One region of the Gordonia sp. UBA7860 genome, then DNA from elsewhere that is predicted to be linked to it. Evidence: predicted binding sites of a transcription regulator. Region 1 holds the regulator's gene; each other region holds the start of a gene.
What was found. Region 1 encodes LexA, which represses DNA repair genes until DNA is damaged. Its sites were predicted from a motif close to CGAACANNTGTTCG; they were not measured.
Positions count from the first base shown of each region.

Region 2: a site for LexA is predicted at 1,254-1,267, ahead of B3T59_RS15540 (DUF222 domain-containing protein). Genes of this name have one in related genera too.
Region 3: a site for LexA is predicted at 1,400-1,413, ahead of B3T59_RS23060 (error-prone DNA polymerase). Genes of this name have one in related genera too.

Region 1 is NZ_DLSO01000165.1:781-4,063, forward strand. Features, by position in the region: gene nrdR (transcriptional regulator NrdR) at 1-437, opposite strand, end outside; gene B3T59_RS20305 (LysM peptidoglycan-binding domain-containing protein) at 582-1,022, opposite strand; gene lexA (transcriptional repressor LexA) at 1,433-2,173, shown strand; gene ptsP (phosphoenolpyruvate--protein phosphotransferase) at 2,219-3,283, opposite strand, start outside.
Region 2 is NZ_DLSO01000125.1:12,542-15,824, forward strand. Features, by position in the region: gene B3T59_RS15540 (DUF222 domain-containing protein) at 1-1,225, opposite strand, end outside; gene B3T59_RS15545 (DUF2510 domain-containing protein) at 1,812-2,903, opposite strand; gene B3T59_RS15550 (type B 50S ribosomal protein L31) at 3,096-3,283, opposite strand, start outside.
Region 3 is NZ_DLSO01000195.1:10,292-13,574, reverse strand. Features, by position in the region: gene B3T59_RS23065 (MFS transporter) at 1-1,218, shown strand, start outside; gene B3T59_RS23060 (error-prone DNA polymerase) at 1,425-3,283, shown strand, end outside.

The sequences.
Region 1 (3,283 bases):
CCCTGGAGGTCGTCGATCTCGCGTTGAAAGTCTTCGAGCGAATCGAACGAGCGATAGACCGAGGCGAAACGTAGATATGCCACCTCGTCGAGGTCGCGCAGCGGGCCGAGAATGGCCAGACCGACCTCGTTGCTGGGGATCTCAGCCGAACCCGACGACCTGACAGCGTCTTCGACCTGCTGAGCCAACTGTGCGAGATCGTCTTCGTTCACGTGACGTCCCTGGCATGCGCGGCGCACCCCGCGCATCACCTTTTCTCTGCTGAACGGCTCGGTCACTCCGTTTCGCTTCACGACTGCCAAAACAGCACTCTCGACCGTGGAGAAACGTCGCCCACATTCGCTGCACGCGCGACGTCGGCGGATTGCCTGCCCCTCATCGGCGACACGCGAATCGACGACCTTGGTGTCTTCGTTCTTGCAAAACGGGCAGCGCATGTAGTCCTCGTGCGAATCTCGGGACGCAGCGGCTCCGTCGGTCTGGCGTGGTCCGATCGTCTGACGACCGGCGGAAGCGAAACCGCAGCGGTGACCGTGTCGGTTTCCGACTGGACCCTGTGACATCGAGAATACCGCCAGCGCTCAGCGGTACGCGGGTGTGACAAGCGGTTGGCCAACGCGCAGCCCGCTCGACGGCAGATCGTTGAGGTCGATGATCTCGTCGATGACGGTTTGACGCGGCATATCGGGCGCGACCCGCGCCGCGATCGAGCTCAGCGATTCGCCGGAACGCACATGGACCACCTGCGTAGAGGTCGAAGCCGGCATATTCGCCCGCTGGTAGTCGGCACCGATGGTCCCGACCACCCACACGGTCAGTGCCAAACCGATTCCCGCGAGCACCGCCAATATCGCAGCCCGTCGTCGACGGGCCGCCACCAGCTCGCCGACGCCACCGGCGCATCGCGTGCCTGCGGGACGCGTAGAGGTGCCGTGATCGAACGTGATCCGATGTCGACGCTGCGGCGAGACGTCTGCGCCGGCTGCCCGTCGGACCTCACTTGTTCGAACACGTCCCGCCACACGCAGCTCTTCGCTACGGACGGCATTCGACGGCGCGCGTCCACTGACCACCGTGGCGCGGTGAACCCGGGAACGAGGCGTTTGTGCAGGTCGAGGGGGTGCAGATCGGGCGGTCGGCGGTGTTGCCACGGATGCACTCGACGTGCTGGGAACCGAGCGGGTCACCGGGTTTGTCATCAGGCTGGTCATCGCTACCTCCAATGGTCGATCAAGCGTTCGATGAACTGATGTTCGAGTTCTACCAGAGGGGTCCGACAAAGTCCTGCGACACGTCGAACAAATGTTTGATGTTGTCCGTGGCCTCCGCTACTGTCGGCGCCAGACGATGGAAGAAAGACGCACCCACCCCGCTTCACAACAGCAGCCAGTTCACAACAGCAGCCGCTTCAAGATCAGGAAGGACGGAACCGATGACAGAGAAGTCACGACGCAGCCCGTCGTCGCCCAAGGGCAACGGTCGCAGCGTCGAAGGAAAGAAGAGCGAAGGCGGCGAGGAGGCACCGATCCATCCGGCCGTCGCCGAGGCCACACTCACCGGTCGCCAGCGTGACGTCCTCGATGTGATCCGAAAGTCGGTACGCGAGCGTGGATATCCGCCGAGCATTCGAGAGATCGGCGACGCCGTCGGCCTCACGTCCACCTCATCGGTCGCTCACCAGTTGCGCACCCTCGAGCGCAAGGGCCTGCTGAAACGGGACGCCAACCGTCCGCGAGCGGTCAACGTCTCCGAGGCTCCCGACGCACCGCACTCCGATGCCATCAACGGAGATCTCCCGACGCCCACGTTCGTTCCGGTACTCGGCCGTATCGCGGCGGGCGGTCCGATTCTCGCGGAGGAGGCGGTCGAAGACGTCTTCCCGCTCCCGCGTGAGCTCGTCGGTGAGGGCTCGTTGTTCCTGCTCCGCGTCGTCGGCGAATCGATGATCGACGCCGCGATCTGCGACGGCGACTGGGTCGTCGTACGTCAGCAGAACGTCGCCGACAACGGCGACATCGTCGCAGCGATGATCGACGGCGAGGCGACGGTGAAGACCTTCAAACGCAAAGACGGCCACGTCTGGCTGATGCCGCACAACCCGCTCTTCGATCCGATCCCCGGAGACGACGCCGCCATCCTCGGCAAGGTCGTGACGGTCATGCGTCGGGTGTGATGCACTGAACCTGGCCCCGCAGGTCACTGACCAGCGGGGCCTGTATCAGTGGTCGAGTTTTTCGGCAGCGGCACGTCGGGCGAGTGCCGGACTCGAGGTGGCAAGCGCGGCAGCTGCCGCGGTCCGGCACTGCTCCATGGTTACCGTCGACAGCTTCGCCCCGACTGCTGCTGTCGCGGCCGGAGCCGCCGACAGCGAGGTGACTCCCAGTCCGACGAGCACACACGCGAGCGACGGGTCGGCCGCGGCCTCACCACAGACGCCGACGGGCTTGCCCTGCTGGGCGCCGGCCGTCGCGACCTGAGAGATGAGTGCGAGCACCGCGGGTTGCCACGGGTCGGTCAGTTCGGCGAGTTCTGCCGACATCCGGTCGGCCGCCATCGTGTACTGCGTGAGGTCGTTGGTTCCGATCGACACGAAGTCGACCTCAGCCAGAATCGCCGGCGCCAGGATCGCCGCAGCCGGGATCTCGATCATCACTCCAGCCGTCAGACCACGCTGACGGACGAGATCGGCGAACTGTGCGGCCTCCGCGGCCGTGGCGATCATCGGTGCCATGACCCACGGCGTCGTACCGGATTCTTCTGCCGCGCGCGCGATCGCGTCGAGCTGAGTTCGCACGATTTCGGGGTGGTCATCGCCGATTCGGTTACCGCGTACGCCGAGTGCGGGGTTCGCCTCGTCCGGGTGCTCGATGAAGGCCAGCGGCTTGTCCGAACCGGCGTCGAGCGTTCTGATGACGACTTTCTGGCCCGCGAACGCTTCGAACACGTCGCGGTACAGACGCGTCTGTTCGTCGACATCGGGTTCATCTGCCCTGTCGAGAAATGCCAACTCGGTGCGGAACAGCCCGATCCCCTCGACCGGCGCATCGGCAGCGCGACGCGCCGACGCACCATCGGCGACATTCGCCAGGATGGCGACGTCGGTGCCGTCGGCAGTTCGGCCAGGACCACGCCACGCAGCGACAAGCGCTGCCTCCGCAACGCTGCGCTCGACGAGTTCGCGTGCCTCGGACTCCTCCGGCTCAACGGTGATCGACCCCGCACCGCCGTCGAGCAAAACCATTGTGCCGCTGGTGATCTCACTCAATCGCGCCACGGCGACCAC
Region 2 (3,283 bases), on a different contig from region 1:
CGGGTTGGTTACAGCCGGGGGCGGAACACATCTTCCCGCCCGCCGAGGCGAACGATGCGAGTCGTTGCCCCAGCGTGGCGATCCGTTTCGACCGACCAAGGTAGAGAGGGATGCTGGTGTGTTCACCGAACACCGCCAAATACTGGCTCGCCCCGGCGGAGGCGGCCATCTCGATCACATCGCCGATCGGCAGCAGTGTTCCGGATGTGGTTTGTGCGATCCCGGCCTGTGCTTCGAGTTCGTGCAGGCTGGTGGTGACGATCACCTGGATCGGCAATCCCCGATGCGTGTTGCCCAACATCCCGGATTCGAGTACCTGCCCGAGGAGGGCGGAGAAGGCGTCGTGGTTGCGTTGGGCGGGTGAGCGTTGATCCCGCAGCGCCGCCGCCGCGACCTGCTCCGCATTCGCGGTGGTGATCGGACCGACAGGCGACTCGGGGTCGTCGGGGTTGTTCATGCCGGGTTTGGCCCACGAGTCGAGCACGGTGTCCAGCCGGGCTCGGGCGATCGGATCCAAATCAGCAGTCAACCGCGACATCAACTGCGCGTTTTGCCGGTTCACCCACAAGCGGCGTCGCCGTTTGCGGTCTTTCGGGTTGGTGAGTGTCCCATCCGGATCGAGATGCGCCAACAATCGTGAACCGAGGTTGGTGATTTCGGCGGGCGTGAACTGGACCGCGTAGCCGGCCATCTGTGCTTCGGCGGCAGCTTTCGTCTCGGCGGACACCTCACCGGGGATGGCCTCCAACACCTCGAGTACCGCGCGGACGTGTGCGCCGGCGACGCGTCCTTCCACGACGTAGCCGGCCAACGTCGGACAGGAGGGCGGGAGGCGGTCGCCGCAGATGGTGGTGAATGAACCGGTCGCCGCGATCACCCGATACCTAGCTGCGGGATCACCGATATGCAGACGCTGCCCCATGAAGTTGCGAATATCGCGGAACCCCAAACCGTGGGGCAGGTCGCGGTCGGACGCTTCCACAATCAAACGATCGGTGACCGCACCGGCCGTGCGCAACGCCAGGCGTTCGGCCTCGACGGTGGCTTCGACGAGAACGTCGTCGGACACCAACGACACATCCACGGCAGCCAACTCATCCAACACCGCTGCCAGGCGTGACAGCTTCTCCGCCACCACCGCATCCCCAGAACCCACCGCAGCAGCAGCCAAAACCGAAGGCGCGCCACCGCTTTCACTGCTGTTGCGTTTGCTGTTGCTGTTCACGTGCCGCCACCCCCGCCCCACGTCGTGTCGAATATGTGTTCTACACTACCCGGCAATGCGGACACTGTCGAGGAAAATCTCGAACACAGGATCGAATCTGTGGATGGCCGCCAACCCAGTGATCCGTGCCCAGGACCAGCCTCCTGGCGTGCCGCTCCCACTACGCCCTTCGCGTGTACAGCCGCCCTATACGCTCTACACTTCCCGCGGTGTCGACGACGCGCGTAGTGCTGGCCAACAGCTCGTGCGACACGCTCTCGATATCGATGACGATCAGCGGATAGTGTTGTCCGCCATGTCATTCCATGGTCGAGATCGCGTCGCTCGACATCGCGTTGATCGCGGTCGCGTCGTCGGACAGTTTGCAGACGCTACGGCTCATCGTCGTACTGATCGCAGCGCACCATCAATAGTGGTACGCACGTACCCGATCTGGCGTGCCGGCGACCGCTGGCAGATCCGGCCGGCGCAATGTAATTCGAGTTCACCTTGTGTCGTCGTGCTATCCAGCACGGCACCGCCACTGCGTCCTCTGCCGCTACTGCTACTGCTACTGCTACTGCTACTGCTACTGGCTCAGTGATACTCACGGCACCGGCCGGGGTGCGGTGTGGTCGGTCCACTGCGCGCCGTTCCAATAACGCACCAAAACCGCGTCGGCCGACTCCGGATACCAGCCGGGCGGCACAGACGGCGGCGGTGGGATGATCTCGATCGAAGCCGGTTCCGAAACTCGCGGCTCAGGAGCCGACGCAACCGCAGAAGCTGACGCAACGGCATGCGCTGGAGCGACGGCAGCAGGCGCAGCCAAGGTCTGTCTGGGTGCAGCGGCCTTCGCGACTACGATGGCATCGAGCTTTTCTCGAATTCGATCGACCACCGCGATACCGTCGCCCTTGACCACACTCTTGACCTCGAGGACCTTCTCCTGCGAGACGATCGTAATCTTCCCGAGCACCATTCCCGGCGACCAATTGATCGAAGTGATCGATGAAAAATCGGCCGCCTCGACCACGAGTTTGGTCCTGCTGTGGAAGGTGAATAAGACCCGGGAATCGGTGACGGTCAGGAGACCGGTGTGGAGCTCGTATAAGCCGGTACAGGCAACGTCAACCTTTTCGTCGATACCCAAGTGCGTGGTCAGGTAGGCGATCTCGACGTCAACCCCCGATTTCGTATCCATCGCCGCCTTCATCGCCGCGACGTCGGGACGCAGTGCACGATCGCTCGCAGTCGCCTTCTCTTCCTTCCACGCTTCTTTTCGCTGGTTGGCCTCAACCCTCTCGGCTTCTTTACGAACTCGATCGGCTTCTCTACGAACTCGATCCTCCTCGCTCTTCGCTTGGGTCTGCTGAGTCCTCGACTGCACCGGGGGCGTCGAGACGGCAGTCGGTTTGACGAAGCGTCGAGCCGAGTTCACGTCGTCAATAAAGGGTTGAATGTTCTTTCCCGCACTCAGGCCGAACGCATTCACATCCTGGTATCTATCTTTATCCCAGCCCACACGATCAGCCAGCACGAATCGAACCCACCCAATCGTGAGCGCTCGAGGTTCTTTGATCTCTATATCCCTGATCGCCCCGAGTGGGATAACCCACGGCGATGACATCTTCTTGTGCTTTGCGGTGCCAAAACCTCGGTGCGTGAGTGTGAGCGTTGCCGCGTCGGTGTCGAGCACCGCAGTGCAATCGGAGCCTTCATACGTTACGACCGACATCCGCATCCTCCTGGATCGATCCACATCCATCACCCGCGAGACGTCGTCGCCCCCGGCGTGCGCTCCGGTGCTGTCTCGGAGCGGTGTCGGAATCGTACATGTGCGGCATCGTCACCCCTCCACGACCACACCTATGACGACCGCCCCCGAATCCTATGCCCGCAGACCCGCGTACTTCCGCCGGAAACGTTCGACGCGTCCCTCGGTGTCGACGACCCGCGCGGTGCCGGTCCACAGCGGATGCGACGCGCTCGTGATGTCGACGACGATCAGCGGATAGTGTTGTCCGTCAGTCCATTCCACGGTCTCCGTCGACGTCGCGGTCGACCGGGTAAGGAATG
Region 3 (3,283 bases), on a different contig from region 1:
TCAGTGCTCTACCTGTGTAGCGCAGTGGCACAACCGACGATGGGCAAACTCGCGACGGTATTCGGTCCTCGTCGCGTCTTCGCCTCCGGGCTGGTCATCCTGCTGATCGCCGGTGTCATCGGTGCCGCCGCGCCGGCGTTCTGGTGTCTTCTGCTCTCCCGTGCGTTGATCGGCATCGGCACCTCTGCGGCGTATCCCACGGCCATGGCGCTCGTGCGGTCGCGAGCCGACTCCTTCGGCACCGGCGTGCCGAGCCGGATACTCGGCGGGTTCTCGATCGCCGCCCAGGTGATCGCCGTCATCGGTCTGCCCCTCGGCGGTGTACTGACCGGTGTGTTCGGCTGGCGCGCTGTGTTCTTCGTCAACATCCCCGTTGCACTGGTCACCATCGCGTGGGCGCTGCGCAGTATTCCCCGCGACGGGGCGGTCCATGTAGGTGGTGTCCGGGGTCTTGTCCGCGTCGTCGACGTCGTGGGGGTAGTGCTTTTCGCGGTGACCGTCGTTGTGACACTCGAGTTCTTGGCGCGCCTGCCAGAACCGCGGTGGTGGTTGCTCGTCATCGTCGCCGTATCGGGGCTGTTGCTGTTCCTCTGGGAACTACGTGCTGCACAACCGCTCATCGACGTACGGATGCTCGCGGCCAACTCCCCGTTGGTGCGCACCTACCTGCGCCAGATGCTGGCAGGGCTCGGCTCGTACACGGCGATGTACGGCATCAGCCAGTGGATGGAGCAGTCCGCGGGCTACACGGCCGCGCAGGTCGGCCTCATCCTCATCCCGTACTCCGCGCTCAGTGTCGTGTGTGCGCGGGTCAACTCGACGCACGGATGGGTGCGAATTCCGTTGATCCTCACAGGTTTCTGCTTTGTCGGCGCCGGTGTCGCCGCCGTGGCGATCCATCATTCCTCTGGGCTGTGGATCCTGCTCACGATGACCTTCCTGTTCGGCGTAGCCAACGGATTGAGCGGCTACGCCAACCAGGCGACGCTCTACACGCAGAGCCCGTCGGAGTCGATCGGCGTGGCGTCGGGTCTGTACAGAACGTTCATGTACTTCGGGGCGATCTTCTCGTCGAGCCTCATCGGTATCGCCTTCGGGGCCCGCGCCACCGACGGTGGACTACACGTCGCGGGCTGGGCGATCGTGGTCATCGGATCGGTGTTGATCGCCATGACGTTGGTGGATCGTCGGATTCCGAGAGCGGTGTCGGCAGACTGATGGTGCGGTCTCGCCGCAACGAGCGAGTGCCGAACGTCGTCGAGTTGAGCGAGGATGTGGGTCCAATCGAAGCATGTGGGTGCTGCAGCACCCACATCCTTCAGTTCGACACATATTCAAAGTCGGGTGGCAGGGACTGTCGTCGGCGAGGCGAGGGGGCAGCCCACCACTCACCGTCTGTCGAACATGTGTTCTATACTGGCTGAGTGGGCTGGAACCAGGGCCCGCCGACCTGGCGGGAGATGGAGCGAGTGCTGTCGGGGCGCTCGCCGAAAGGCGGTCGGCCGGGGGAGTTCTTCGGTCCCGAGCAACCCGGCGACGGCAGCGACAGCCCCGCCTGGTCACGCAAGCGGGGTGCCTACACCGCACCGGAGGTTGCACGCGAGCGCTCGTCGGTGCGCTACGCCGAACTGCACGCGCACAGTGCCTACAGCTTCCTCGACGGGGCGTCGATGCCCGAGGAGATGGTGGAGGAGGCGGCCCGGCTCGACCTGACCGGTCTGTCGATCACCGACCACGACGGTTTCTACGGCGTGGTCCGATTCGCCGAGGCCGCAAAGGAATTCGCGATGCCGACGGTGTTCGGTGCCGAACTCTCCCTGGAGCCCGACGTGACCCGGACCGGGGTGACCGATCCGGCCGGTGAGCATCTGCTGGTCCTCGCGCGTGACAGTGAGGGCTATCGGAGGTTGTCGCGAATCATTGCCGACGCCCACATGTCCGGTGGTGAGAAGGGGCTGCTGCGCTACGACGTCGACCGGCTGACCCGCGACGCAGGCCACTGGGTGATCCTGACGGGCTGTCGCAAGGGCGCGGTTCGCCGAGCGTTGGATCGGGCGGGTATCGGTGCTGCCGAGGCCGCTCTTGGCGGAGTGGTCGAGCGGTTCGGACGCGACGACGTCGTCGTCGAACTCACTGCTCAGGGCCTGCCCGACGATGACGAGCGCAATGCGGTACTCGCCGACCTCGCGCGACGATTCGGGCTGCCGACCGTCGCGACGTCGGGGGCACACTTCGCGGGGCCGCGCCGTCGACGCCTCGCGCTGGCGATGGCGGCGGTCCGTGCCCGCACCGACATCGAGACCATCGCGGGCTGGATGCCGGGGGTCGGCGGTGCGCATCTGCGCAGCGGCGACGAGATGATGCGCCTGCTGCCCGCGCATCCTGACGCCATCGCCGCCGCGGCAGACCTCGCCGACGACTGCGCATTCTCACTCGGATTGATCGCGCCGCAGTTGCCGCCGTTCGACGTGCCAGCCGGGCACACGGAGTCCAGTTGGCTACGGCATCTCACCATGACCCGCGCGCGACGCCGCTATGGGACACCAGCCCAACATCCGGCGGCCTACCGGCAGATCGAGCACGAGCTGGCGATCGTCGAAACGCTCACCTTCCCCGGCTATTTCCTCGTCGTCGCCGACATCGTCGACTTCTGTAAACGCAACGACATCCTGTGCCAAGGCCGGGGGAGCGCCGCCAACTCCGCGGTGTGTTACGCGTTGGGTATCACCAACGTCGACCCGGTGGCCAACGAGTTGCTGTTCGAGAGGTTCCTCTCACCTGAGCGTGACGGGCCACCGGACATCGACGTTGACATCGAATCGGACCGTCGTGAAGAGGCGATCCAGTACGTGTACCGACGGTATGGCCGCGAGTACAGCGCGCAGGTCGCCAACGTGATCACCTACCGGGGCCGATCGTCGGTGCGCGACATGGCGCGAGCGCTCGGCTACGCGAGTGGTCAGCAGGACGCCTGGAGCAAGATGCCCGATACCGCGCCCGACGACGTGCTTGATCTCGCAAGCGAGATCGCCAACATGCCAAGGCATCTCGGAATCCACTCCGGTGGGATGGTGATCTGTGATCGCCCCATTGCCGATGTCTGCCCGACGGAGTGGGCGCGGATGGAGAATCGCAGCGTGTTGCAGTGGGACAAAGATGACTGTGCCGCAATCGGTTTGGTCAAGTTCGATCTGCTCGGTCTCGGGATGCTCTCGGCGCTGCACTACGCGATCGATCTGGTCGCCGAACACAAGAACATCCATGTCGACCTCGCCAAACTCGA